DNA from 3 places in the Bacillus sp. T-10(2022) genome. Region 2 is predicted to be linked to each of the others. Evidence: riboswitches for the same ligand, from Rfam matches in the RefSeq annotation. Region 2 holds a riboswitch; each other region holds the start of a gene.
What was found. A riboswitch is a leader RNA that binds a small molecule or an ion and turns the genes downstream of it on or off. The one in region 2 is predicted to bind S-adenosylmethionine.
Positions count from the first base shown of each region.

Region 1: it holds a riboswitch for S-adenosylmethionine, as region 2 does, so the genes downstream of both, OSJ91_RS06230 (methionine biosynthesis PLP-dependent protein) here and OSJ91_RS07835 (Fur-regulated basic protein FbpA) in region 2, are expected to answer to the same signal.
Region 3: it holds a riboswitch for S-adenosylmethionine, as region 2 does, so the genes downstream of both, OSJ91_RS25025 (5-methyltetrahydropteroyltriglutamate--homocysteine S-methyltransferase) here and OSJ91_RS07835 (Fur-regulated basic protein FbpA) in region 2, are expected to answer to the same signal.

Region 1 is NZ_CP113518.1:1,282,747-1,285,012, reverse strand. It holds gene fumC (class II fumarate hydratase) at 1-927, opposite strand, end outside; SAM riboswitch class I at 1,256-1,369, shown strand; gene OSJ91_RS06230 (methionine biosynthesis PLP-dependent protein) at 1,456-2,266, shown strand, end outside.
Region 2 is NZ_CP113518.1:1,595,980-1,598,245, reverse strand. It holds gene OSJ91_RS07845 (GNAT family N-acetyltransferase) at 1-344, shown strand, start outside; gene OSJ91_RS07840 (aspartyl-phosphate phosphatase Spo0E family protein) at 413-607, opposite strand; gene OSJ91_RS07835 (Fur-regulated basic protein FbpA) at 859-1,047, opposite strand; SAM riboswitch class I at 1,222-1,326, opposite strand; TPP riboswitch at 1,484-1,588, shown strand; gene tenA (thiaminase II) at 1,678-2,266, shown strand, end outside.
Region 3 is NZ_CP113518.1:5,048,168-5,050,433, reverse strand. It holds gene OSJ91_RS25025 (5-methyltetrahydropteroyltriglutamate--homocysteine S-methyltransferase) at 7-1,110, opposite strand; SAM riboswitch class I at 1,194-1,295, opposite strand; gene OSJ91_RS25020 (hypothetical protein) at 1,452-1,871, shown strand; gene OSJ91_RS25015 (glycerol-3-phosphate responsive antiterminator) at 2,045-2,266, shown strand, end outside.

The sequences.
Region 1 (2,266 bases), 310 kb from region 2:
AATGGCTATTTCGCCGATTCCGCTTCTTGGACCACTTGCCAGCCATCTGACATCGTTCGCAATTTTCATTAAATCCGCCGCCAATGCTTTCAAAGCACCGTGTGCGTAGACGATTTCGTTATGGCTAGTCAATGCATGGAACTTATTATCAGATGTGACAAAAGGATATCCTGTATCCGCGGCAATTTGTTTGGCAGAAAGTCCCGGGAATTCTTTCTTTGTATTGATTCCGGTTCCTACAGCCGTTCCGCCTAGAGCAAGGTTCAATAATTTTTGGCTGCTTTCCTCAATCATTGCCAAATCTTTATCGAGCATCGCTTTCCAACCGGAAATTTCTTGTCCTAATGTTAATGGTGTAGCATCTTGAAGATGTGTCCGGCCGATTTTCACGACATCCCAAAATTCTTTTTCTTTTGTATCGAATGTATCACGAAGGGCTTTGATGGCAGGAACCAATTTTTCAGCGACTTCCATAAAGGCTGCAATATGCATGGCGGTCGGGAACGTATCATTTGAGCTTTGAGCCTTGTTTACATCATCATTCGGGTGAAGGGTTTCCGATTCACCATTTTCTTTTAACCATTCATTCCCTTTGTTAGCGACCACTTCATTCACGTTCATATTACTTTGCGTGCCGCTTCCAGTTTGCCAAACTACAAGAGGGAAATGTTCTTCAAGTGTACCTTCAAGGATTTCGCCGCAAATCTTGACGATGGCATTCTTTTTAACTTCGGAAAGATCACCAAGATCATGGTTCACCTTTGCCGCAGCTTGTTTAACGTATGCAAATGCACGAACTAATTCAATCGGCATTTTTTCGTTACCGATTTTGAAATTGTTACGGCTTCTCTCAGTTTGTGCTCCCCAATATTTATCAGCAGGAACTTTCACTTCACCCATCGTATCTCGTTCGATTCTGTATTCCATGTGTTCTCCTCCTATGTTTGCACTATTCATTGAAGACCTTTTGCATATGAAATGAATAATGTCGGATTATTCTTTCTCTCCATACATTGTACAAACTTTATTATTTTAAAGCAAAAATATCCCGCTGACCCTTTCCATTTTTTCTGAAAAATCCATGTTCCCTTCATGTTTATATGAAAATTCGGATATTCTTTTTTAATACATAAAGTGTAGGCACCGCTAGGCTTCGATTGACCTGGCCATGAACATCAAAGCATCATCACTACCAAAATGTCCTTGACAGTATTTTGTATATATAGTAAATTCAAAAGAAATTGAATAATCTAAACTCTTATCGAGAGAGGTAGAGGGAATGGCCCGATGACACCTCAGCAACCTTCATTTGTTTCAAACCAATGAAAAGGTGCTAATTCCACAAGTTTGTGAACTTGGAAGATAAGAAGAATGACTCATCCTTACTTAATCAAAGTCTTCTTCTTAAAGAAGACTTTTTTTTATTTTATATAACTCAAAGGAGCAGTGAAAACCATGTATAAAACTGAAACATATCTTGCTCAATTAGGAAATCGCAGCGAAACGGCGACAGGAACAGTCAATCCGCCGGTATACTTTTCAACAGCCTTTCGTCACGAAGGAATTGGCCAATCGACGGGATTCGACTACACAAGGACAGGTAACCCTACACGCCAGCTATTGGAGCGATCCATCGCCGATCTGGAAAAAGGAGACCAAGGTTATGCCTGCAGTTCAGGAATGGCCGCCATCTCAACCATTCTCGCCCTTTTTAAATCCGGGGATGCATGGATTGTCAGCGAAGATCTTTATGGCGGTACATATCGTCTGTTAGAACAAGGTTTTAAAAAATGGGGATTGCAGTGTGACTATGTAAACACTTGTTGTTTGGAGGATATCGAAAAAGCCATCACTCCTCACACGAAAGCCATCTTCATCGAAACTCCCACTAACCCCCTTATGCAGCAAACGGACATTAGCGCCGTTGCCGCATTGGCCAAACGATATAATTTATTGTTAATCGTTGATAACACTTTTTACACGCCTCTTATTCAACAACCCATCCTGCTTGGAGCGGATATTGTGATTCACAGTGCAACCAAGTATCTCGGTGGTCATAATGATGTGCTCGCCGGACTGATCGTGGCTAGCGGCGCTGAATTATGTGATGCACTTGCCTTCCATCATAATGGTACTGGAGCTGTCTTGAGCCCATTTGATTCTTGGCTGTTGATGCGCGGAATGAAAACCCTGGCATTGCGGATGGAGCGTCATGAAAAGAATGCCAAAATACTTGTAGATTACTTATCGGAGCATGATTGTGTCA
Region 2 (2,266 bases):
GACCGCTATATATCATTACTATAGAAGGGAAAACTGCTGGATGGATGAGCTTTCAATCCTTCTATGGCCGACCGGCATATAATTTCACTGCCGAAATCAGCATTTATATTGATGATTATTTCCGGGGAAAAGGAATCGGACAAATTTCGATTCAAAAGGCAATTGAATTGAGTCCAAAATTAGGTATTAAGACTATATTGGGTTTCATTTTCGCCCACAATATACCGAGCCTTAAGCTTTTTTCCAAATTCGGGTTTGAAGAATGGGCACATTTACCTCAAGTTGCCGAGCTGGATGGCATTGAGCGGGATTTAATCATTCTCGGTAAACGTGTTGATATTTAATATAATTCTTTAGAGCTATTGCCTTGAGCAGTAGCTTTTTCAAATTAATACAGGTCGAATTGGCTAATTTAAAAATAACGATATGCTTTTTGGAGGGAAAAATATTCAGACTCTCTTTTACTTGCTAACGCATTTAATAGCGTATCCAATTCTTGACTTGCTTGAACAGTTAGCAGACTTGTTAAGCCGTAACTTGCTGCTAATTTGAACATTTCCTGTCTCTTTTCTTCAATTCTTTCTATAGTTACCTTACGGCAAGGCATTATATGACACCTCCCATTTATTCAATTTTTTACACTTTCATCATAATGAAACTACTAGTCAAAATCAACTATTTTCCAGAAATAAAATGTGTTATTTTATAGGTCAAATGTGACAAAACACCTACTTCATTCTTAATTATGTATATTTTATGTCATTTTCTATTAAACCCAAAAAAGCATCCACTAGTGTAGACTGTGAATGCTTACATCATATCCCTTATCCAAGAACCCAAAATATAGTCCATCGCTTACTATGTCATCCATTCAGAAGGTGACTCGTTATTAGGTCTATTTATAACAATCCTATATTCATCTTCGAGCACTTTTAATGGGGCATCATAAAGGTGCCTTTCATCAGAGGTTTTGTATACTCCATTGGCCAATAGCTCTTCAATGAGCTTTGCCTTCCTCTGTTCAATCCTCTTAAATAATTCTGCCATGTAAATGGCTCCTTTCCTAGTCATCCTAGAGCCTGCTTCTAGTTAGCTAACTTTATCAACTTGTTTGATTTTCACCAAATTATATATACCTTTTCTATTATGTCACTAAACGTTATTTCCAAAAATAAAAGCCCCTTCTAATTCAAGAAGAGGCTGACAGTGTCCGTACGGCTCTTCTTATCTTCCAAGCATATGCTTGTTGGATTTAGCACAGTTCCCAAAACGGGTCCGCTGCCGAGGTTTCTTTGGGCCAAGTCCCTCCACCTCTCTGGATAAGAATTCGATATATAAATGATGTAGAAATGATTCTATCCTAATAATCATCAAAAGTCAATTACCTGGTTCTCCCTTTTTTCCTGGACATAATGTGCTCTCTCTTCAAATACGGGTTGCATTTTCTTGTCTTTCTGATATGATGTCAGTAATTACATACAATTCACACCACTAGGGGAGTCTTTTTTAAGACTGAGATGGAAATAGTTCCGGACCCTTTGAACCTGAACCGGCTCATACCGGCGGAGGGAAGTGGATGATATCGTCCATTTACAGACTATATCCATCTACCCCGTTCCGTATTCAGGAACGGGGTTTTTCATTATCAACGGGAACCATTCTAAAGGAGGATGAACAATGGAGAATATTAAAACAGAAACATTCAGTGATAGACTTCATGCACGGGCAAAAGAGATTTGGAAAAGGAACCATTCACATCCCTTTGTCCAGGCAATTGGAAACGGCACGCTTCCTGAAAAGAAATTTGCCTATTACCTGAAGCAGGACTATATCTATCTCATGGATTATTCCAAGCTCTTTGCTTTAGGTGTCATCAAAGCTCATAACATCGAAACCATGGCAAAGTTTGCGAGCATTTTAAATGAAACCCTTCAAGTGGAAATGGATATCCATCGGCAATATGCTTCCGAATTCGGGATCAGTGCCAAGGAATTGGAAGAAACAGAACCTACTCCCACCACTCTAGCCTATACAGGTTACATGCTAAATGCAGCTCAGCATGGGACTTTGGCAGACTTGATCGCCTGTCTCCTGCCCTGCGCTTGGGATTATTATGAAATCGGTTTGCTACTAAAAGAACAAAATGGAGCAGCATTGGAAAACAATCGCTACGCAGATTGGATAAGGTCCTATTCATCACCTGAATTCGGGGAAGCACACAAGTGGCTGATCGCATTGTTGGAAGAATTGACGGAAGGCATGCCAG
Region 3 (2,266 bases), 2.2 Mb from region 2:
AAAAAATCACTCCCATACTTCTTTTGCTATATCAACGACGAATTTCAGCTTTTCCCATTGCTGTTCTTCCGTTAGTTTGTTGCCGTGATGGGTGGAGGCGAAACCGCATTGCGGGCTTAAGCATAATTGTTCGAGAGGAACGAAGTCTGAAGCTTCCTTGATGCGTACCTTAACTGCTTCCTTGTCTTCGATTTCTCCATTTTTTGAAGTGACGACACCCAGTACGACCTGTGCACCGCCATTTGGAATGTATTCCAATGGTTTGAAATCCCCTGAGCGTTGATCATCATATTCCAAGAAGAATCCATCCACTTTTTCTTTTGCCAATAAAGTTGGGGCGATATGGGCATAGCTTCCTTCAAACGCCCATGTCGACTGGTAGTTTCCGCGACATAGATGGGTAGTGACGACAAGGTCTTCTGGTTTTCCTTCCAATGCGCCATTAATGACGCGAAGTGCAAGATCAATTAACTGTTCCCTCGTATATTTTCCATCTTTGAATTGGAAATCTGGAGCTGAAAGCCTGGCAATATATACATCATCCAATTGAAGATAACGCACACCTGCTTCATAAAAGGCTTTCAAAGCATGCTGATAGGCTTTGATGATATCATTTGCATAGTCTTCAATATCAGGGTAGATGTCTTCATTATGAATGCCTGCAGCAAATAATTGATTCGGACTGGGAATGGTTTGCTTGGCAACGGCACGTCCGTTCACGATTTTGTCCAATTCTATGAAATCACGAATGAAGGGATGTTCAGGATTGAATGAAACCTTCCCGGTATTGCGAACGTTATATCTCTCTGTTTCCACACCATCGAACGTGAGACCTTTTTCAGTTACATATCCCTCGATGCCATTTAAATGTTCGAGGAAGTCAAAGTGCCACCATGTTCGTCTGAACTCACCGTCCGTAACGGCCTCTAAACCAACTTCAATTTGTTTATCGACAATCCGTTTGATTTCTTCGGTTTCAATTTCACGAAGCCGCTCTGCTGAAAGGGTACCCTCCCTAAATTGCTTTCTGGCAATATGTAAACGTTCCGGTCTTAATAAACTTCCGACGTGATCGGCCCTGAATGGTGCTTTCGTTAATGTGATTGACATGTTGCATTCCTTCTTTCCTTTTAAAAATAAAAAACCTCTTCTTAAAAATAAGAAGAGGTGTTGGCAACAAAAGCTATATACTCTTCTTATCTTCAAGTTTTTACACTTCTGGAATTAGCACAGTACATGAATAGTCTGTTGCTGAGGCATCAAAGGGCCAGTCCCTCCACCTCTCTGGATAAGAGTTGTCTATTAAATTAATTATGACTATACAGGTAGTTTTTATAAAGGTCAAGAGTTGGAGGTTGAATATTTAGAATATACCGTTTATTAATTCACGCTTAAATGTTAACGGCATCAGGTAATCCGGCATATGCTTTGAGTGGGGAGGGAATGCAAGGATGAGTCCATTCAAAAGCGGCATACCGATAACGGTAACTGAATCCATGATAGAGAGAATCATAAAAATGAAATCATATGGCCAGGATATTAAAGTCAAGATTACGCCTAAGCATATTGTGCTTTCCGGAACGATGGAAGTGAAAAAAATGATGTTTAAGAGAGACGTAGCTTTCCGGATTACATTGAAACCGGTTCATGTGGAAAAAAGAACGATTTCATTTGAATTAGTGGAAATGGAACCCATTGACAGGAATTTCATCAACCAAAGGATATTTAACAGACCGCCATTTTTTGAATATGAAAAAAGAGCGATCAAAATGAATGTTAATGCTTGGAGCATCGTGCGAAAAATTCCCATTGGCACAATTAAATCGTATGAACTCGTCGAAGGTGCATTGAAAATGAAACTTTCTTTATGATTCAAGGGGATATTTTACATATATGCTTAGCCGCAATCTATAAAGGGTGTGCCAGGTATGATAGTGTTAAGATGACATGGTTCATGAAAAAAATGTGTTTGATAAATCAAGCTCTTTAAAATATACTAAATGACTTGAAGTTTTGAGTTTTTCTGGGAATGAGGAGGATAATGATGGATCAGAAGATTTTGCCTGCTTCAGCAAGCATGAAGGATTTTGAAAGATTTCTAGAAAGTTCCTATGAAATAGGTGTGTTTCTTGATTTGCATATCTCACAATTGAAAAATGTAAGTATGATGGCAAAGCAGCATAATAAGAAAATGATTTATCATGTCGATTTGATCCATGGCATAAGAAGTGATGAGTACGCGACAGAATTCATTTGTCAGGAATAT